One region of the Paraburkholderia sp. EG287B genome, then DNA from elsewhere that is predicted to be linked to it. Evidence: riboswitches for the same ligand, from Rfam matches in the RefSeq annotation. Region 1 holds a riboswitch; each other region holds the start of a gene.

Region 1 (7,219 bases):
GCCTCGCGCGGGCCGGGTGGAATAACTTCCTTGATAGCGCGTTCGCCCCGTGACATTCGCGTAAGCGGGCGTACCATCATTGCACAGCGCATGAAGGTCGCACGCGCGGGCCCGACCGATTGATCTTTTGCCGGGCACCGCATAGCAGATTAGCCGCGTCGCCGCGGTGAGGAGCGCTACATGGCCACGAGCATTGGGCTTCACGATCAAGCGCGGCAGCTGTTGCCGTTTCGCGAGTCGGTATTGGCGATGCTCGGCGTCGCGTCGGTTTCGATGCTGATCGCGCTCGACCAGACCATCGTCGGCACCGCATTGCCCCGCATCGTCGCGGAGCTCAAGGGCTTCGAGCTTTATGCATGGGTCGCGACGGCCTACATGCTTGCGTCGGTCATCACGATTCCGATCTTCGGGCGTCTGGGCGATCTGTTCGGCCGTAAACCCTTCATGCTCGCAGCGATCCTCCTCTTCACCCTCGCCTCGGTACTCTGCGGGATCGCGACCAACATGCTGTTTCTCGTGCTCGCGCGCGGCCTGCAGGGCATCGGCGGCGGCATCATGATGGGGACGGTATTCGCGACCGTCGCCGACCTGTTCCCCGATCCGCGGCTGCGCCTGCGCTGGCTGGTGTTCGTCTCCTCAGCGTTTGGCCTGGCGAACGTGGTCGGGCCAACGCTCGGGGGCATGCTGACACAGCACGGCAGCTGGCGCCTCGTCTTCTTCGTCAACGTGCCGGTGGGCGTGGTAGCGCTCTTCTTCGTGAATGCTTTCCTGCCGCATCTGCACCATGCCCGCGAAGGCGCGCGGCTGCGTCTCGACTGGCTCGGCGCGTGCGTCGTCGCCGTCACGTTCGGCGCGCTGCAGCTCGCCATCGAGCTTTTGCCGAGGCAGGGCTGGACGACTTCGACGATCGTGCTCGCGGTGATCGTGCTGGTGTGTTCGCTGACGCTTTTCTTCTGGGAAAAACGCATGGGCTATCCGATCATCCCCGTGGACATGCTGCTCGACCGCAAGCTCGGTCCGCTCTTCGCGATGTCGGTGCTGGGCGGGTTTGCGTTGTTCTCGCTCGTGTTCTATGTGCCGCTGCTGTTCCAGGGCGGCTATGCGATGTCGCCGCGCGCCTCGGGCATGCTGATCACGCCGCTGCTGCTCGGCACGACGGTCGGCAGTTTCGTGAACAATCGCGTGGTCACGCGCATCCGGCGCGCCAACGCGATCCTCTACGTCGGCTTCGCGTTGTCCGCTTTCGCGAGCCTCGCGGTGGTCGTGCTGCGAGGCAACGAGCCGCATCTCGTGTGGATGGCGTGCATGGGCGCGAGCGGCCTGGGGCTGGGCCTCGTGGGCACGAGCCTCACGGTCTGCTCGCAGCAGATCGTCTCGCGCGACCATCTCGGCGCCGCCACGGCGATGCTGCAATCGCTGCGCACGTTCGGCGGCATGCTGGGCACGGCGATGACCGGCGCACTGCTCGGACATGTTTACACCATGGGCGTGAATCGCTCGCTCGACTCGTATCAGGCGACGCAGTGGTTCAAGTCGTTTGCGAGTCCCGAACTGCTCGTGGACCGCGCCGACCAGGCCGCGCTGATCAGCCGTCTCGTGAGCGCCGGCCATGCCGGCGATGCGATGATGAATTCGGCGCGCAGCGCGCTCGTGGACTCGATCCACATGGGCCTCATCGTCGCCGCCGTGGCTGCGCTGGCCGGCCTGTGTCTCGCGTGGTTCGTGCCGCCCGTGCAGGTCGGTTATCTCGAGGCGCAGCCGTAAATGAACGACGCAAAATATTTCACCGGTACTTCATTTCCACTACCGTTTAACATCTGCGTAATAAATTAGTAATTAGGGAGTAATCGACGGTAAGCATAATTCGCCGCCGTCAGTCACAAATAATCACACAGCATCAATCACGACGACGGAGCCCTCAGCATGCCCGCTTCACGCCATCGAATTGCACTGCCGGTCTACCTGGCAGTGCTCACCAGCGTTGCCGCGCTGACCGCCTGCGGAGGCGGCAATAGCGATCCCGCCACCACTGCCGCCATTCCCGCGCCGCCTGCCGACCTCGGCTCCGTGGACAACGCACCGGTTATGGCGCGTTCAGCGGCAACGTGATCGTGGCCATGGACGCGACCCAGGGTGGCTTCAACGCCGCCGACACCTGGCGCAACGACATCGCCGGCTCGGGCAAGCTCACGCTGCAGGGCAGCGGCACACTCACGCTCGCGGGGAACAACAGCTACACGGGCGGCTCGCAGGTGAGCGGCGGCGTGCTCGCGGCGGCGTCGACCACGGCCTTCGGCAACGGCGACGTGTACGTTGGGTCCGGCGGCGGCGTGGCCGTGGCGACGAGCGCACCGTTGACGGTGGCGGGCAAGTACACGCAGCTCAACGGCACGACGCTCGAACTCGACATCGACGGCAACGGCGGCGGACGCCTGCGCGTGGGCGTCCAGCTCACGGTGGCGGGCGGCACGCTGCATGTGAAGTTCGTGAACGGCTATACGCCGAAAGCGGGCGACTCGATCGACGTGATCGACGGCAGCGGCGCATCGGTGAAATTCGCAACGGTCACGGTGGATGGTTTCAAGGCCACGCCCGTTTATTCTTCGACCGGCGTTTCGGTGAAGCTCTCGGCTTCGTGATGTAGTCACTCAGCAAAGCGGCCCCGAATCGCGATGGTTCGGGGCCGTTTTGCGTGTGAATCAGAAGCGATGCCGGATGCCCGCCGCCACGAGCACCTGGTTGCGGCCGGCCGACGGGTCGCAGGTGTTGATCATCGCAAACGCACCGGACGACGCGCGCTGATAGACCGCCTCCGTATACACGTCCGTGCGTTTCGACAGCTGATAGTCGGCCTGCAGCGCACCTTGATGCCAATGTGCGGAGGTCGCGCCCGTATAGGCATACATGCCCGCCAGCGAGAACGCGGGCGTCACCTGCCACAGCGCATTCACTTCGTAGTTGCTGAAGGCGATCGACGGCAGCGGCACGCCGCCATCGGCCTCGCTCACACTCGTATGAATGGAACGTGACCAGGCCGCGCCGAGCGTCACGTCGCCGAGCGCGTAGCTCATGCCCGCGCCAATGGTGTCTTCGCGCTGCACCGCGACCTCGGTCGGCACGAGGCCCGCACCCGGCAGCACCGACGTGTCGTACGCACCCACCGAAGAGGCACCGCGTCCGTCGATGTGCATCCAAGCCACGCCGGCGCTGAACGGGCCGCCCTCGTAATGCGCGCCGAAGCCGTAGGCGCGGTTTTGCGCGAAGCGCCCCGCCGCGTTCGAAAACGCGTACATCGCGCCGGCGCTGAAACCGCCGTATGTGGCGCTCGCGAACTTCACCGCATTCGAGGCGAGCCAGGAATTGTTGGCGTTGTCGTTGTCGAACGGATGGCCGAATGCCGTGCCGCCCGCGCCGCCCGTCAGCGTGAACGGGGCGAAGTAGTCGTGCATCGTGTCGTACTGGCGGCCCAGCGTGATCGTGCCAAATCGTTCGGATTGCAGACCAACGTAGAACGGATGGTCGTTGAAGGCTTCGCCGGAGGTGACCGAGAAACCGCGCTCGAGGCGAAAGATCGCGGCGTTGCCGCCGCCGAGATCCTCGCTGCCCTGCAGGCCCCAAAAACTGCCGTCGATCAGGCCCGAGCCTGCGCGATACTGGCTGCGGCCCGCAACGTCGCTGACATAGTCGACGCTAGCGTCGATCTCACCGTACAACGTGACCTGCTGCGCCGAGGCGCCAGCGCCTGTGAATGCCAACGCCGCCCCGCCGAGGGCGGCCAGAATGTGCTTGTTCATGAGTCTTCTTGTTTGTGCTTGTAAAGAATGCATGGACGAGCGCCGTCAGCCCTCGCTTGGTGCGGCGAGGTGCCCCGACGTCGTCGTTAATCCGTCAATATCCAGCGTGCTTTTGAACAGCGAACGCCTGGTGGCCCGTGAGCGGTCTACGCCGCATCAGGGCCGGTGGTGGTGGCCGGATTGGCCCGCTTTTCCAAGGTGGGAGGGTGTGCATTGACGGCTCCTTGGGTTACGCGCCCGGGAATGAGTCGTGAAATAAACGTAGCGAGGTCTGACTTCTGGCTCGATTGACAGCCAGTCACAGTGGCGCGACCGCGCCGGATTCTCACCGGCTTCCCTGCTGCGTTTCGCTCGTGCAGCGCCTACGCGCGAAAAACAGCTGCAAGGATAGCGTAAGTTGCGGGAGCGGCCAAACCGGGTGTTTTCGCCACACGACACACGTCAAAGGTTGACGCGGCGAATGCGCGGCCATTACCCTTGCGCGCTGATGGTTCCCGGCGACGGGATCAAAAGGGAACGCAGTGCAAGACTGCGGCTGCCCCCGCAACTGTTAGCGGCGAGTCCATGCCAGAGCGTGCCACTGGGAAACCGGGAAGGCCGGCAACGGACGTCGACCCGCGAGCCAGGAGACCTGCCATCAGCCGAGTCCAGCAGCCGCAGCGGGCGGGGATCCCCAATGCGCAAAAGCACCGCCCACGCGGCGATCGCCCGTTGCACGGACAGCCCGTTTTTCAGGAGCTGTTTCCAGCCACCGCATCATGAAGTTTCGCCAATTCGTATTGACTTCCGCCGCGCTCGCCTGTGCGTGGCAAACCGCGCATGCCGCCGACGCATCGCCGACCCAGACACAGCAGCAAGCCGGCGACGGCACCACGCTGCCCAATATCCTCGTCGTGGGCGACGCGCAGCATCTGCCGCAATCGTTCGACCAGCGCTACGCGAGCACCCAGGTGCTCACGCGCGAGGACCTCGACCGCGTCTCCCCCGCCGACCCCAGCATCGCGCAGGCGCTCGCCACGCTGCCCGGCGTCACCGTCTCGCAGACCGGCGGGCCGGGGTCGTACACGGGGGTGAGCATCCGCGGGTCGTCGGCCGACCAGGTGGCCGTGTTCATCGACGGCATACGCATAGGCTCCGTCACCACGGGCACGGCCGAATGGGCCGATCTGGCGACCGCCTCGTTCGACCGCGTCGAAGTGATCTCGGGCCCCGCAGCCTCCTCGTTCGGCGCGGATGCCGTGGGCGGCGTCGTGCAGCTCTTCACGCGTCATGCGTCGAACCAGCCGAACCAGACCACCGTCTCGTTCGGCGGCGGCTCGAACAAGACCTTCGACACGCAGGTGCGCACCTCGGGCACGATCGGCTCGACCGGGCCGCTTTCCGCACTGAGCGGCCTCACCTACTCGCTGGGCCTGCACGACTACAACACGGCGGGCATCGACGCGACCCAGCCCTGGGCCTACGGCCACGAAGACGGCCGCAACCCGTACCACGCGCAGAACCTGGACGCGCGCCTTGGCTACGCGCACGACAACTGGTCGATCTCGACCTTCGCGCTCTACCACCGCTCCGATCTCTCGTTCGACAACGCGGGGGGCAACGACCGCCAGCGCGACAACCAGCTCACGACCGGCCTCGCGTTCCACCTCGACATCACGCCGACCACGCAGTTCGACCAGTCGGTGGGCTACGCGACGGACCGTCAGTTCCTCTATTCGAACGACCCGACGATCCCGACCGACGAGATCGACTCGACGCGCTTTTCCACCTCCACGTCGATCACGCATCAGGAAAGAGGCCACACGCTCTTCGGCATGCCGCTCGACGGCGAGACCAAGCTCGCCTACGACTACACGCGCGAGATGGCGTTCCTGCCGGTGGATGTGCCGGGCGGCCTGCCGGCGCGCAACGATTCGGCCGTGTCGATGCATCAGTCCACCACGCTCGGACCCGTCACGCTGTTTCTGGCGGGGCGGCACGAGATCGTGCAGGGGCAATCGGTGAATACGGGCAACGTCGCACTGTCGTGGGCGATCACGCCGGTCTACACCGCGCGCGTTTCGTACGGCAACGCGTTCCGCCTGCCGACCTTCAACGACCTCTACTATCCGGGCTACTCGAATCCCAACCTGCTGCCCGAACGCAGCGATTCGGTCGAAGCCGCGCTCGACGCCACCACGTCGATCGGCACGTTCACGGCGGCCGTGTACGACACGCGGGTGCACGACCTCATCACGTACAACTCGCAGACCTTCCTGCCCGTGAACGTGGGCCGCGCGCACATTCAGGGGCTCGACCTCTCGTACAAGGGCACGCTCGGCAAGTCCACGCCGGTGAGCCTCGCGGTGGGGATCCTGAATCCGCAGGACGTGACCGACCAGACCTGGCTCAATCGCCGCCCGCGCCAGACGGCGAGCCTGAGCGTGGATCACACGTGGGACGAGTTCCAGCTCCACGCCCTCAGTACCGGCGTTTCGCTGCTGTATAACGGCTCGACGTTCGACGACCAGCTCAACACGATCTACCTGCCTTCGTGGACCACGGTGAGCCTGCGCGCGTCGTACAAGGTCAATGCGCATCTCGCGCTTTCGGCCACGCTGGCGAACGTGTTCAACCGGCAGTACGTGACCGCATACGGGTACAACACGCTGGGGCGCACGGCGTTTGGCAAGGTGACCTATACGTTCTGAGCGTTGCGTGCGAGCGGGTGCGTTCAAGCGTTTCGCGCGCCCGCTCGCCTAGCCCTCGCGCTTCGGCCGCCGCACCGCGCGAATCTTCCCGCTGTTGCCGCCGCCGCAGAAAAACTGCTCGCCGCCATCGGACTCCAGCCCCGAAACGGCGGTCCCCGGCGGCATGTCGAGCTGTTCCAGCACTTCGCCCGTGCCCGGATCGATGCGCCGCAAGTCGCTCTCGTCGCCTTCCCAGGTGCCGTGCCACAGCTCGCCATCCACCCACGTCACGCCCGTGACGAAGCGGCTCGATTCGAGCGTGCGCAGGATCGCGCCCGTCTGCGGATCGACCTGATGGATCTTGCGCTCGCGATACACCCCGACCCAGAGCGTGCCGTCTGCCCACGCGAGTCCCGAGTCGCCGCCGCCTCCAGGCGCGGGAATCGTGGCAAGCACGCGGCCCGTTTCAGGGTCGATCTTGTGGATGCGGTCCTCGGCGATCTGAAACAGATGCCGGCCGTCGAACGCCGTGCCCGCGTGTGCCGCAATGTCGATCGAGCGCTGTGTCTGGCCGCTCTGCGGATCGAGCGACGCGATGCGCTCGCCCACGGCGAACCACACCTGCTTGCCGTCGTACGAGACGCCGCCCACCTTCTCGATGCCGGGAAAAGGGCCGTACTCGCGGACGATTTCGGCAGTCGTTCGTTTCATGGTTTCCTCCTTGAATGACGGGACAGGCGTTCATCCTAGTCGCCT
Region 2 (7,219 bases), on a different contig from region 1:
ATGATGAGCGAGGGCGCGAAGCGCAGCACATCCGGCCCGGCAATCAGCATCATCACGCCGCGATTCGCGGCCGCCCCGTTGAAGTCCTTGGCGCGGCCCGCAAAGCGCGCGTTCAGTTCGGCGCCGATCAACAGCCCCTTGCCGCGCACTTCCTTGAACATGTCGAAGCGCTCGTTGAGCTTCGCGAGCTTGCCGCGAATCGCTTCGCCGCGCGCACGCACGCCAGCCAGCAGCGCCGGATCGCTCACGAGCTCGACCACCTTGCCCGCCAGAGCGGCGCCCAGCGGATTGCCGCCATAGGTCGTGCCATGCACGCCCACCTTGAAGTGCGCGGCAATCGCTTCGGTCGTGAGCATCGCGCCGATCGGGAAGCCGTTGCCGAGCGCCTTGGCGGTCGTGAGGATGTCGGGCGTGACGCCCGTATCTTCGTAGGCGTAGAAGTGGCCCGTGCGGCCCACGCCCGTTTGCACTTCGTCGAAAATCAGCAGCGCGCCGTGCGCGTCGCACGCTTCGCGCAGCGCGCGCAGGAACGCGGGATCGGCGGGAATAACCCCGCCCTCGCCCTGCACCGGCTCGACGATCACGGCGCAGGTCTGCGCGCCGATGGCGCGCTTCGCCGCTTCGATGTCGTTGTACGGCAGATGCGTGATGCCGCCCGGCACGGGGCCAAAGCCCTCCGAATACTTGGGCTGGCCGCCCACGCTCACGGTGAAGAAGGTGCGGCCGTGGAACGACTGCGTGAACGAGACGATCTCGAACTTGTCGGCGCCGTGCCGATCGAACGCCACGCGGCGCGCAAGCTTGAGCGCCGCCTCATTGGCCTCCGCACCCGAGTTCGCGAAGAACGCGCGATCGGCGAACGTGAGCGCTTCGAGCTGGCGCGCGAGGCGCAGCACCGGCTCGTTGGTGTAGCCGTTGCCGATGTGCCAGAGCTTGCTGCCCTGCTCCTGCAGCACGCGCAGCAGCTCCGGATGCGCATGGCCCAACGACGTCACGGCGATGCCGCAGGCGAAGTCGATGTAATCGCGGCCCTCGGTGTCCCACACGCGCGAGCCGACACCGCGATCCGGCACGAACGGCGCGGGCGAGAAACACGGCACCATCACTTCGTCGAAGGTCTTGCGGCTCACAGTCTGGTCGTTCATGGCGATTCCTCTTTTACTCAGTGCGTGTCGAATTCGGGGTCGGTGTGCGTTGGGGCCGTGCCCTTTCGCTCAGGTGGCGTTGCATGGGACGGGACTAAGCGCTCCAGCGCCAAGCCCGTCGACACCTGTGCAGTGTAGGCAAGCTGCGCGCAAACGTCTTGCGCAGGCGCGACGCGTTTTTTCGTACGGAACCTGCAAGGTCCGGGCGCTTGCTGCGCCGCGGCCAGCTTCACTGCACTTCCGGCGGCTCGACGAGCGCGCCCGCGCGCGGTTCGGCGGCGGCCCCGCCGTGCTGGCGCTCGATCCAGTTGCGGCGGTCCTCGCGCGGCGTCACGCCGAAGCGCTCGCGGTACGCATTCGAAAAATGCGCCGCCGACGAAAACCCGCACGCGAGACTGATCTGCACCACCGACTTGCTGGTGCGCTGCAATTGCGAGCGCGCCTTGGCAAGGCGCAGGCCCAGGTAATACTTCGACGGCATCGCGCCGAGGTACTGGCGAAACAGCCGCTCGAGCTGCCGCCGCGACACGCCCACGAGATTCGCGATCTCGTCGGTCGTGAGCGGGTCCTCGATATTCGCCTCCATCAGCTTGAGCGCGTCGTTCAGGCGCGGGTGCCGCTCGCCGGGCGCGGTCACGAATGGAATGCGCTGGCGCTCGTCGCCGCTGCGCAGCGTGCTGGCGCCCAGCGCGTCGGCAATGCGCTCGGCGAGTTCCGGGCCATGGTCGCGGCCGATCATCGCGAGCATGAAGTCGAGTGTGGCCTGGCCGCCCGAGCAGGTCGCGCGGTCGCGGTCGATTTCATAGATGTGCTGCGTGACGATGGTGCGCTCGAACTGCTCGGCGAACTGCTGGAAGGTTTCCCAGTTTGCGGCCACGCGGTAGCCCTGCAACTGCCCCGCCATCGCGAGCCACCAGATGCCGTGGTGAATGCCCGTGACGAGTGGCGTGCGCTGCCCCACACGCGCGAGGCTCGCGAGAAAGAGCCGGTAGTCGGCGAACTGCTGGTAGCGCTCGGTCACGACGATCAGCCAGTCGGCTGAAACGGCGTCGCCGAACGCGCAGTCGGCGGGCCACTGCGCGCCACCCGCGAGCGGCACGGGGCGGCCGTTCCACGAGCACATCTGCCAGCGGTACAGCGCGCGGCCGTCGATCTCGTTGGCGAGATTGAGCGCGTCGACGATCGGGCCCACGCCCGACATCGAAACGGGCGGCAGCGCGACGATCGCCACCTGGGTCGTGCGGCTGGCGCGCGCGAGCGGCACCTGGCCCCCGGGCGCGGCGGCCGGAACTGAAGCGGAAGGAAGAGCGGCGGAACGGACCATCGGCAAGACGCGGCGCGAGACTGAACGCGCCGCTTACTTGAGACTGCCGGAGAGGAACTGACGCAAGCGATCGCTCTTCGGCGCGCCGAGCACATCGGCGGGCGAGCCCTCTTCCTCCGTGCGCCCCTGGTGCAGGAACATCACATGATTCGAGACGTTGCGCGCAAAGCCCATTTCGTGGGTGACGACGATCATCGTGCGGCCCTCTTCGGCCAGCTTTTGCATCACCTTGAGCACTTCGCCCACGAGTTCGGGGTCGAGCGCCGAAGTCGGTTCGTCGAACAGCATCACGTCGGGATGCATCGCGAGCGCGCGCGCAATCGCCACGCGCTGCTGCTGGCCGCCCGAAAGATGCGACGGATATTGCTTCTCCACGCGGGGCGCGAGGCCCACTTTCTCCAGATACTGCCGCGCGCGGTCCTCGGCTTCCTTGCGCGGCACGCCGAGCACGTGGATAGGCGCTTCCATCACGTTCTCGAGCACGTTCATGTGCGACCAGAGATTGAAGTGCTGGAACACCATCGCGAGCTTGGTGCGGATGCGCTGCAACTGCTTGTGGTCGGCCACATCCAGGTCGCCGTTGCGGCCCGCCTTGGTGCGCACGGCCTCGCCGTCCACGACGATCTCGCCGGCGTTCGGCTTCTCGAGGAAATTGATGCAGCGCAGGAAGGTGCTCTTGCCCGAACCGCTCGCGCCGATGATGCTGATCACGTCGCCCTTCTTCGCGTCGAGCGAGACGCCCTTGAGCACCTCGTTGTCGCCGTAGCGCTTGTGGATGTCGCGCGCGACGAGCTTGCTATCTGAGGATTGCGTCTGAGCCAAGATGGTCTCCAGTTTCCGGTGTTCCAGTGAATCAGCGGGTGCGCACGGCGAGATGGCCGAGCCAGCGTTTTTCGGCGCGGCGGAACGCGGCCACCAGCACGAACGATACCGCACAGTAGATCAGCGCCGCGAGGCCGAACGACTCGAACGAGCGGTAGGTGGCCGAGTTGGCGTCGCGCGCGACCTTGAGAATGTCGGGCACCGTCGCGGTGAAGGCCACCGTGGTCGCGTGCAGCATCAGGATCACTTCGTTACTGTACAGCGGCAGTGCGCGGCGCAGCGCCGAAGGCAGGATCACGCGCCAGTACATCGTGAACGGGCTCATGCCGTAGGCGCGCGCCGCTTCCACTTCGCCGTGCGAGGTCGCGCGGATCGCGCCCGCGAAAATCTCCGTCGTGTACGCACAGGTGTTGAGCGCGAACGCGAGCACCGCGCAGTTCAGGCCGCTGCGGAAGAACGCGTCGAGCAGCGGCTCCGAACGGATGAACGCGAGACTGTACACGCCCGTGTAGATGAGCAGCAACTGCACGTAGAGCGGCGTGCCGCGAAACACGTAGGTGTAGAAACGCACCGGCAGCGAGAGCCAGCGGCGGCTCGAGACGCGCGCCACGGCGAGCGGCACCGCGCACACGAAGCCGAAGGCGACGGAGATCACGAGCAGCCACAGCGTCATCGCGAGGCCCGAGACATGCTCGCCGTCCCAGTAAAGGAACGCGCGGCCGAATTGCTGGATGATTTCGTTCATGACGGCCTTTTCCTCACAGTTGCGCGTGACGCACGCCCACCGAATAGCGGCGTTCGAGCCAGACGAGCGCGAAGTTCGAGAGCGTGGTGATCGCGAGATAGATGAGCGCCGCGATCACGAGGAAGAAGAACAGGTTGAAGGTGCTGCGGCCCGCGTCCTGGGCGGCCTTCACGACATCGGCGAGACCGATGATCGAGACGAGCGCCGTCGCCTTGACGAGCACCTGCCAGTTGTTGCCGATGCCGGGCAGCGCGAACCGCATCATCTGCGGAAAGAGGATGCGGGCGAACACGCGCGCCCCGCTCATGCCGTAGGCGTGGCCCGCTTCGAGCTGGCCGCGCGGCACCGCGAGAAACGCGCCGCGAAAGGTTTCGGTGAAGTACGCGCCATAAATGAAGCCGAGCGTGACGACGCCGGCCACGAACGGATCGATATCGATCTGCGCCATGCCGAGCGCGTCGGTGGCCTCGTTCACGCCGATCTGGATGCTGTAGAAGAGCAGCAGCATCAGCACGAGGTCGGGCACCGAGCGGATCAGCGTCGTGTAGGCGGTCGCCACGGCCGCGAGCGGCCGGTTGAACGAGAGCTTGGCCGCCGCGCCCGCCAGGCCGAGCAGGACAGCCACGCCGAGCGAGAGGAGCGAAAGTTCGATGGTCTGGATCGTGCCGGCGAGCAGCACCGGGCCAAAGCCGTAAAGGATCACGCGCGTCTCCGGAACAAAGTTGTTTTGTCGTTTCGGGCGGCCTCGCGCGGCACGTGGGCGCCGCCGAAACCGATGAACTGGCGCGGATCGTCTCAGTGCAAAATGGATTGCTCAAACTAGCGCGGCGCGGATATTGCAGTGCAGCATTGCCGCGCGACGCGTCGGCGCGTGCGGATCAGGCCCGCACAGCCGCGGGCGCGATGCTTTTGAAAGGCGGAAAAAAATGCCCCGGCACGCGAGGCGCGCGGGGCATTTACGCAAGTTTGGGGTCGCTTTTTCGATAGGCGCGCGGCGTGCGCGCCGCGACCCGGCGGAGCTTACGCGGCGCGCGTTTGCGTGCCGCGTGCGCTGCCCGCACGGGCGTTCGCGCCGAGCAGCTGTTCGGCGAGCGCGCCGAACAGCAGGCCGATCGTGGTCCAGAGAATGAGCTGCATGCCGATCGACACCGTGCGGAACTTCCACAGCAGCACGGCCGGGAACGCGGCGGGCACCTCGTTGATCGTCGGCAGCGCGAGCTGGACCGCGCCGATCACGACGACGAACAGCACGAGCGCCACGATCGAAGCGTTCCAGACGCCCAGACGCGGCACGAACGCGGCGCGCACCTTGAGCGATAACACCGACACGGCGATCGAGATCGCGATCATCAGGAAGAAGAGCCCGGTTCGATAGCCGATCGTCTCCGGGTCGCCGACCGAGGGCGGATTCGACGGATACTTGATGTTCGGCACCATGTAGATCGCGACGAACGCCGCGAGCGCGAGCCAGGCCGAGAGCGCGCGCGGCGAAAGACGCCCCGCGCGGCCATTCGCATACGCGAAGACGAGCGCAAAGAGCCCGCCGATCGACGCGCCATAGACCATCACGCCCGTGAAGAGACCGAAGCTCGCCTGGGTCTCGCGGCTGACGATTTCGGGCTCGGGCGCTTCGCCCTTCGCGGCGTCCGCTTTCTCCTCGAAGGAAATCGCCTGATCGACCTGGGGCTCGCCCGCGATCTTCGCGAAGCCGAACGTGAGGAGTCCCGCGGCGATGCCTGCGAGCATGCCGCGTACCAGCAACTTGCCAACCATGTTCAGCTCCCGGTCAGTGGCAGGGGAAGCCGAGCAGATGGCGGCCGTCGTGAACGAACTCGTGGACGTACATGCCCGGGAAGATCGCGGTGGCGCCCTGCTCGGCGCCCACGAAGTACAGGGCCAGCAGCAGCATGAGGCCGCCGAAGATCGCCCAGGGCAGGATCTCCCGCAGCGGAATGGGCGCCGGCGCGGCCGGTGCGTGCTGCAAGGGGAATGTGGTTTCGGACATGCTGACTTCTCCTGGGGTTACGCGCCCCGCTAGTCGTTGAAAGAGTGGTTCACGACGCGCAGGTCTGACTTCCGTTGCTTCGATGTTTTCGACGGCAACCAGTTACAGTGGCGCGACCGCGCCGGACTTGCACCGGCTTCCGCGTGTCGTGGAGCCTGTATTCTACGCGCTGCGGCGGCTGGCCGCGGCTCGAATGTCAGCCACAGAGTGGCGAAGCAAAAGGAGAAGCATGTCGACGACAGTCTGGCTGGTGAGCCATGCGGCCAATGCCGCGCTGCGCTCGGGCACGTTCCCGCACGAGCCTGACGTGCCTGTAGCGGGCGGTGACGCCGAAGCAGCGCTCGACGCGCGCGCACTCGAGGCGCTCGCCGCCTGGCGCGAGCGCTGGCACGTGCGGCTGGCCGGCGGTCATCGCCATGGCGAGGCGCCGTGCGCGCTCACGAGTCCCGCAGCGATCGCGCGCGCGAGCGCACGCGCGGCAGGCTTCGCGGGGGCAACGCCAGCTGACGCGCTCGCCGAAGCCGCCTTCGGCGCGTGGCAAGGCCGGCGCCTGACGGATCTCGCGCGGGAAGCGCCCGAAGCCCTTGCGGCATGGACGCGCGATCCAGGCTTCAGGCCGCCAGACGGCGGCGACTCGTTCGACGATGTCCGCGCGCGCGTCGGCGCCTGGCTCGATGCGCTGCCCGAATCGGGACACACCCTGATCGCCTTCACGCACTCGAGCGTGATCCGGGCGGCGATTCTTCACGCGCTGGGCGCGCCGTCGTCGGGTTTTCGCTCGATCGAAATCGCGCCGCTTGCCGTGACGGCGCTGCGCCGCTCGGAGCACGGCTGGGTATGGCTCGCAGCGATGGACTGAGACAGGGACGGCATTCCTTGATCTGCGTCCATGCGCCGCGAAACTACACGTATCAACGCGTTGACACACACCTATCCGAGGCCTAGCATCGGGACTGTATCAACCACGTAGATACACCGCGATCAGGTATGGACATCAAGCTCAACACGTTATTGGCCAGGCGGCTGATTCAGTACGAGGACGAAATGGCGATACAAACCCTGAAGCGTTGGGGAAACAGCCTTGCGGTGCGCATTCCGGCCAGCCTTGCCAGCAAGCTGGCGTTGGCAGAGGGACAGGAAGTCGAGGTGGAAGTCGAAGATGGGTCGCTCACGGTTCG
Region 3 (7,219 bases), on a different contig from region 1:
GCGAAGGCGGCGGCCTGTGCCCGACGGGTCAGCGTTTTTTTGCGGGCAGCGGGATGACGCCCTTCACGGCCTTCGCCGCGACGGGCTCGGGCGGCAACTCGCCCCAATCGGCATCCGACGTTGTTTCGGTGTGCTTGTCTTCGCGCCTGGAAGCGGAGGGCGGCTGCTGCGGCTCGGGGGAAGACGGCGCATCGGATCGCTGCGGCATGGCGTGCCGGCGATGCGCGAGCACGCAATCGGCAACCTCGTCGACGTGGTCCGGGCTCACCGCCTGCGCGCCTTCGAACGCGGCGAGCGCACGCGCCGCACGCAGCATCACGAGGTCGGCGCGCAAGCCGTCGACGGCGGCCTCGATGCAACGCTGCGCCGCGCGCTCGTGGACGGCATCGCTCCAGTCGAGCTTGTCGAGCGCTTCGCGGGCCGCCGCGAGACGCTGCGCGAGCGCGCGCTGTTCGGTCTCTCGCGCCGCACAGAACGCCTGCGGATCGGCGTCGAACGCGAGGCGCGCCTTGACGATGCGTTGCCGTTCAGCGACGTCATAAGGCGTGCCGAGTTCGACCATGAAGCCGAAGCGATCGAGCAATTGCGGACGCAACTCGCCCTCTTCGGGATTCATCGTGCCGACCAGCACGAAGTGCGCGTCGTGCGTGTGCGACACGCCATCGCGCTCCACGGTGTTCACACCGCTCGCCGCCGCGTCGAGCAGCACGTCGACGAGCGCATCGGGCAGCAGGTTCACTTCGTCCACGTAGAGCACACCGCCGTGCGCGCGCGCGAGCAGCCCTGGCGCGAAGCGCACCGCGCTCTCGCGCAACGCCGCTTCGAGGTCGAGCGTGCCGATCAGCTTGTCCTCGCTCGCGCCGAGCGGCAGCGTGACGAACGCGCCTTCCGGCAGGAGGGCCGCGAGCGCCCGCGCGGCCGTGGATTTCGCGGTGCCGCGCGGCCCGCTCACCAGCACGCCGCCGATCGCGGGGTCGATGGCCGCGAGCAGCAGTGCGCGCTGCAACGGCGCCTGGCCGACCAGCGCGGTAAAGGGAAACGCGGGACGCGTGGCCGCAGCGCTCATGGTCCTGATCCTTCCAGATGCTGCCCGGCTTCGAGCAGACGGTGTTCGAGTTGTGCGCGATGCTCGCCCGGCTCCTGCCAGAGACCGCGCTGGATCGCTTCGAGCAGGCGCTCGCACACGGCATGCATTGCGTGCGGATTGTGGCGCTGCATGAATTCGCGCGTGTCGTCGTCGTGCACGTAGGCGTTCGCGACGAGCGCGTACTGATGATCGCCCACCACGCGCGTGGTCGCGTCATAGCCGAACAGGTAATCCACGGTCGCCGCCATTTCCGCCGCGCCCTTGTAGCCGTGACGCTTCACGCCGTCGATCCACTTCGGGTTCACCACGCGCGAGCGGATCACGCGCGCGATCTCTTCGTGCAGCGGACGAATCCGCGGCGCAGCGGGATTGCTGTGGTCCGCGTGATAGAGCGCGGGCTGCGCCTGCGAAAAATGCCGCGCCGCCGCGGCCATGCCGCCCTGGAACTGGTAATAGTCGTTCGAGTCGAGCAGGTCGTGTTCGCGGTTGTCCTGGTTCTGCAGGACCACGTCGAGCGACGCGAGACGCGCGCGGAACGCCTCGCTCGCCTCATCGCCCGCGCTCTTTTGCGCGTAGGCGTAGCCGCCCCACGCCTGATACGCGTTCGCGAGATCGGCGTCGGTCTGCCACTGGCGATGGTCGATCATCGACTGCAAGCCCGCGCCGTACGCGCCGGGGCGCGCGCTGAACACGCGCCAGCCCGCGCGGCGGCGCGCCTCGTCGGCGGCCATGCCGTTCGCGACCAGCGCATCGCGCTCGCGCAGCACGCGTGCGCGCAGCGGGTTCTGGTGCTCCGGCTCGTCGAGATCGGCCACTGCCTGCACGGCGGCGTCGAACAAATGCATGACGTTGGGAAACGCGTCGCGGAAGAAGCCCGATACGCGCAGCGTCACGTCGATGCGCGGCCGGTCCAGCGCCTCGACCGGCATGATTTCGAAGTCGGTCACGCGCTGGCTGCCGGCAGCCCACTTCGGCCGTACGCCGATCAGCGCGAACGCCTGGGCGATGTCGTCGCCGCCGGTGCGCATCGTCGCCGTGCCCCAGACCGAAAGCCCCACGGCGCGCGGGTAGTCGCCGTGCTCCTGCAAATGCCGCTCGATGAGCTGATGCGCCGATTTCATGCCGAGCGCCCACGCCGCCTGGGTCGGAATGGCGCGCGTATCGACGGAATAGAAGTTGCGGCCCGTGGGCAGCACGTCGGGACGGCCTCGCGAGGGCGAACCGCTCGGGCCCGGCGGCACGAAGCGGCCTTCGAAGCCACGGCGCAGCTGGCGCAACTCTTCGGGGCCGCAGGCGTCGAGGCGCGGCAGCACGTCGTCGCGCAGGCGCGCGAGCACCCGGGCCGCGTGCGGCAGCGATGCAGGCTCCGCATCGCTTCGTTCGCCTGAGCAAATGTCTTCGATCAGCGTGGCCGCCAGCATTTCGAGGCGTTCGCGCGTGTCGCCGGCATGACGCCATGGCGTATCGCTCACCACAGCGAGTTGCGGCGGACGCGGGCCCTGCCACGGCGCAGCCCAATCGACCGTAGCCGGATCGACGAGGTGATCGATACGCAGGTCGCGCGCGAGCGCGTCGATCAGGCCCGCGTTTGCGCCCTGCCCGTCGCCGCATGCGTAGCGCCCGAGCGCGAGCAGCGTGTCGCGCCGCTGCTGGCCTTGCGGCGATTCGCCGAACGTATGCAGGCCGTCGCGAATCTGCGCTTCCTTCAGCTCGCAGAGGTAAGCGTCGGCGCGCGTGAGCAATTCGTCTTCGCCCGCCTGATCCTGCGGCGCGGAAACGCTCAATTCCTCGTGCAGCCGATGCTCGATGATCGTCGCGAGGATGGTCTTGCGCAGCAGCTTGGCGCGGCGCGGGTCCACCATCAATGCTTCGTAATACTCATCGACCTGACGTTCGAGGTCTTGCAGCGGCCCGTAGTTCTCGGCACGCGTGAGCGGTGGCATCAGGTGGTCGATGATCACGGCCTGGGCGCGGCGCTTGGCCTGGCTGCCCTCGCCCGGATCGTTGACGATGAACGGGTACAGATGCGGCAGCGGCCCGAGCGCCATGTCGGGCCAGCAGGTGTCGGCGAGCGCCACGCTCTTGCCGGGCAGCCACTCCAGGTTGCCGTGCTTGCCCACGTGCGCGATGGCGTCGATGCCGAAGGTCTCGCGCAGCCAGAAGTAAAACGCGAGATACGCGTGCGGCGGCACGAGTTCGGCGTCGTGGTAGTTCGCGTAGGTGTCGTCGCCGCGCGAGCGCGACGGCTGGATACCCACGAACACCTGGCCACAGCGCCAGCCCGCAATCATGAAGCGGCCGCGGCGCACCGTGGGGTCATCCTCCGGCACGCCCCAGCGCGCGATCAGCGCGTTTTGCGCCTCGGCGGGCAGTTGCGAGAAGCGCGCGCGGTAGTCGTCGAGGGAAAGACTCTGCCATGCGGGACGCAGCGCGCGGGTGTCCGGATCGTTGGTCACGCCCTGCGTGAGGATGCGCATGAGCGCGTCGCCGGCTGCGGGCAGATCGGCCACGCGATAGCCTTCGTCGCGCAGCATGCGCAGGATGCCGACCACCGAGGCCGGCGTGTCGAGCCCCACGCCGTTGCCGATGCGCCCTTCGCTCATCGGATAGTTCGCGAGCACGAGCGCGAGCTTCTTCTCTGCATTCGGCAGGCTGCGCAGACGGCACCACCGGCGCGCCAGTTCGGCGACGAAAGCCACGCGTTCGGCGTCGGGCTGATAGCGCACGACATCGACCTGCGTCTCCTTGCAGTGGTACGCAAGGCCCTTGAAGCTGATCGCACGCGTAATCACGCGGCCGTCCACTTCGGGCAGTGCGATATGCATGGCGATGTCGCGAGAATTCAGGCCGTGATTGTCCTTCACCCAGTCTTCGCGATTGCCGCCGCTCAGGATCACCTGGAGCACAGGCGCGTCGCCGGCGAGCGCGATCGGTTCGGGGTCATCGAGCGATGAAGCCGCGAATGCCGTGGTATTCAGCACGAGCGAGACGTCGTGTTCGGCCGCCAGTTGGTCGAGCACGTCGCGGCTCAAGGCGTCCTTGAGCGACGTGATCGCAAGCGGCAGCGGGTTCAGGCCGCGCGCGAGCAGCGCGGCGATCAAGGCATCGAAAGCGGCGGTGTTCGCCGCCTGCAGATGCGCCTTGTAAAACAGCAGCGCGACGACCGGCGCGCCGGGTTGCCAGCGCGCGCGCCATTCGTCGATGGTCGCGACATCGCGCTGCGGGCAATAGAGTGCGGCGGCCGGCAGCGCGACGGGCGGCGCGGGCTCGCTGCCCCAGTCGAACGCGCGCCACGCGAGCGCACGCAGGAACGATTCGGCGTTGGCCGCGCCGCCTTCGCGCAGATAACGCCACAGCAAGCGGCAAAACTCGGGCTCGGCGCGGCTCTTGGCGATGAGATTGGGGTCTTCCTGCAAGTCGCCCGAAAACATCGCGAGCAGTTGTCCGCGACGCCCGGCGAGCGAGACGACCTGCTCGATCCCATAAGGCCAGTACGTTTCGCCGCCCAGATGATCGACCACCACCACGCGCGCGTGCTGCAAGACGTCTTTGACGTAGAAGTCCACCGACGCGGGCTGGCGCAGATACGTGACGTTCGCGAGCCGCACGCCCGGAAAACCGGCGGGCAGACGCGGCACCACGCTCGCCAGCAGCGCGAGCGTGGTGTCCGCCGAACTGAGCACGACGATCTCGGCGGGCTGCTGGTCGATCCGGATAACGCCTTGCGTGTCGTCGACGAAACCGCCCGGCGTGGTGCGCAGCAAATGCATGGAACAGCCTCGTCTAGCTCGGCGCGATCACTTCGCGGCCGCGGTCTGCAGGTTCGCCAATGCGGTATCGAAGGCCGCTTGCAGCGTCGCGCCATCGAGGTCTTCGCCGATCAGCACGAAACGGCTCGCGAGCGGCTGTGCCGCGCTTTCCTGCGCGTTCCAGCGGCGGTCGAAATAGCTGTCGAAGCGACGGCCCACGCCTTGAATCACGAGGCGCATGGGCGCGCCCGGCAACGCGGCAAAGCCCTTCACGCGATAGATCGTGTGCGCATCGACGAGTTGTTGCAGCGCCTCGATCACGCTTTCGCGCGAAGCGGCAGCGCCTGACACCACGACCGAATCGAACTCGTCATGGTGATGATCGGGATCGTCGGCGGAACCGTGATGGTCGTGCCGCAGATGAATGCTCTCCTCGGAGGCCGCCTCGAGCCCGAGCAGCGTATGCAGATCGAGCTTGCCGTGCTGCGCGCGCACGATCTTCACCTGCGGCGGCAGTTCTTCGCGCAGTTCGGCGATGAGCGCGTCCTGGTCCGCAACGTCCAGCAGATCGGTCTTGTTGAGAATGACGAGGTCGGCCGCCGAAAGCTGGTCTTCGAACAGCTCGTGCAGCGGCGACTCGTGATCGAGGTTCGGGTCGGCGCGGCGCTGCGCGTCCACGGCCTGCGGATTTTCGGCGAACTGGCCGCTCGCGGCGGCGGGGCCGTCCACCATGGTCACGACCGCATCGACGGTGAACGCGTTGCGGATCGACGGCCAGTTGAACGCCTGCACGAGCGGCTTGGGCAGCGCGAGACCCGAGGTTTCGATCAGCACGTGATCGACATCGCCGCGGCGTTCGAGCAGTTTCTCCATCACGGGAAAGAACTCTTCCTGCACGGTGCAGCAAAGGCAGCCGTTTGCGAGTTCGTAGAGCTGGCCTTCGGTTTCGTTGCCGTCTTCGTCGCAGCCGATGCCGCAGCCACGCAGGATTTCGCCGTCGATGCCGAGTTCGCCGAATTCGTTGACGATGACCGCGACGCGCAGGCCGCCCGCGTGCTGAAGAATGTGACGCAGCAGCGTGGTTTTACCGCTGCCGAGAAAGCCCGTCACGATCGTGACCGGAATCTTGCGCATTTGCATGAAGTGCTCCTTCGGCGCCAGGCCGTATCGAGGGGCATGGTGCGTCGCGCCTGCCGTTCGTGCGGGTGCCGTGTTGCGCACACGCGCGTATCCATGGAGACGCTGTCACGCGCAACGATGCAACAACCTGCAGGGGACGAACGACCAGAAACGCACCCGGGCCTCGCCCGGCTGACGCATGAAAATCACGGACCCGGCACCGCATCCCCGCAGCGCGAATCCCACGTATCTGGCCGGTATCCGGACTGACGAAACACCGCTTCGCCTTCCCGCGCGAGCGGCCTTGCGGCCGGCTTGCACAGTGGCGTGGACTGCGTAAAGCATGGAAGCGGTTTGCGGCATTCGTGCGAACGCCGCGCTCGTTGTACCGTTGCGGGTGCAGTTCAGGTTGGCCATGCCCGAGGCGGGATGGCTCCCTGATTCCCGTTTAACTGCGCGTGCATTATGAATCGCGCGCGCGAGCACCAGAGTGCGTGCGAGTGTAGGCGCGGGGGGCCTGCGCGTCAAGGAAGGCGTGGGAAGCCGCAAAAGCGTGTGCTATCGTAGCGCGCATCCGGCGCCTGCTGGAACGCGACGCTTTTGCTCGTTTTGCCTCTGCGGTCACGCCTTCGATCGACGCTCTCGCCGTGAATCCTGCCGAACATCGCGCCTCGCGCGCAGCCTCATTCGAAGCCACGCCGGAGCCCGCGCAGCGCGTGCCGCCGCTTGCGCTCGGCATCGGCTGCCGGCGCGGCGTGACGCTCGCGCAGGTCGAAGCCGCAGTGCGCGCCGCGCTCGGCGCGTGGCCGCTCGACGGCGTAACGGCCGTGGCGACGCTCGACGCCAAAGCCGGCGAACCCGCCTTGCAAGCGTTTTGCGCGGCACACGCGCTGCCGCTGCAGACGTACACGCGGGAGCAGCTCGCCGCGACGCCGACACTGGCGCCGCCCTCCGCCGCCGCGCAGGCGCAGTTCGGTGTGGACGGCGTGTGCGAGCCCTGCGCGCGTCTCGCGGCGGGCGGCGCTCCGCTCGTGCGCGGCAAGCTGGCGCTCGACGGCGTGACGGTCGCAATCGCAGGCATTCTGCAAGATCACGAAAACGCGGACGCGAAAGCGCCGCCACCAACCCACTCCCGACGATGAAAACCGATCCCGAATCGCACCAACGCATGACGCAACGCCGCCGCGAAGGCCACGAGAAGAAGCAGGCCGCCGCGACGCACGAAAAGGGCCTGTTGATCGTCAACACCGGCAATGGCAAGGGC

What was found. Region 1 has a riboswitch for cobalamin ahead of AB4Y40_RS24215 (TonB-dependent receptor). Riboswitches for the same ligand answer to the same signal wherever they lie in the genome.
Region 2: another riboswitch for cobalamin. It lies ahead of AB4Y40_RS03710 (CbtB-domain containing protein); the one in region 1 lies ahead of AB4Y40_RS24215 (TonB-dependent receptor).
Region 3: another riboswitch for cobalamin. It lies ahead of cobW (cobalamin biosynthesis protein CobW); the one in region 1 lies ahead of AB4Y40_RS24215 (TonB-dependent receptor).

Annotation. Positions count from the first base shown of each region.
Region 1 covers NZ_JBFRCG010000013.1:81,768-88,986, reverse strand. Annotated here, with positions in the region: gene AB4Y40_RS24235 (MFS transporter) at 181-1,764, shown strand; gene AB4Y40_RS24230 (hypothetical protein) at 1,924-2,109, shown strand; partial or broken gene AB4Y40_RS24225 (autotransporter-associated beta strand repeat-containing protein) at 2,082-2,639, shown strand; gene AB4Y40_RS24220 (porin) at 2,700-3,794, opposite strand; cobalamin riboswitch at 4,041-4,175, opposite strand; cobalamin riboswitch at 4,266-4,448, shown strand; gene AB4Y40_RS24215 (TonB-dependent receptor) at 4,553-6,484, shown strand; gene AB4Y40_RS24210 (glutamine cyclotransferase) at 6,533-7,174, opposite strand; gene AB4Y40_RS24205 (helix-turn-helix domain-containing protein) at 7,210-7,219, opposite strand, start outside.
Region 2 covers NZ_JBFRCG010000002.1:210,680-217,898, forward strand. Annotated here, with positions in the region: gene AB4Y40_RS03680 (aspartate aminotransferase family protein) at 1-1,145, opposite strand, end outside; gene AB4Y40_RS03685 (GlxA family transcriptional regulator) at 1,375-2,469, opposite strand; gene AB4Y40_RS03690 (ABC transporter ATP-binding protein) at 2,503-3,291, opposite strand; gene AB4Y40_RS03695 (ABC transporter permease) at 3,323-4,036, opposite strand; gene AB4Y40_RS03700 (ABC transporter permease) at 4,050-4,739, opposite strand; gene AB4Y40_RS03705 (CbtA family protein) at 5,057-5,809, opposite strand; gene AB4Y40_RS03710 (CbtB-domain containing protein) at 5,823-6,041, opposite strand; cobalamin riboswitch at 6,081-6,226, opposite strand; gene AB4Y40_RS03715 (histidine phosphatase family protein) at 6,271-6,900, shown strand; gene AB4Y40_RS03720 (AbrB/MazE/SpoVT family DNA-binding domain-containing protein) at 7,029-7,219, shown strand, end outside.
Region 3 covers NZ_JBFRCG010000012.1:113,545-120,763, reverse strand. Annotated here, with positions in the region: gene AB4Y40_RS22705 (ATP-binding protein) at 29-1,066, opposite strand; gene cobN (cobaltochelatase subunit CobN) at 1,063-4,857, opposite strand; gene cobW (cobalamin biosynthesis protein CobW) at 4,885-5,976, opposite strand; cobalamin riboswitch at 6,190-6,460, opposite strand; gene AB4Y40_RS22690 (cobalamin biosynthesis protein) at 6,603-7,097, shown strand; gene cobO (cob(I)yrinic acid a,c-diamide adenosyltransferase) at 7,094-7,219, shown strand, end outside.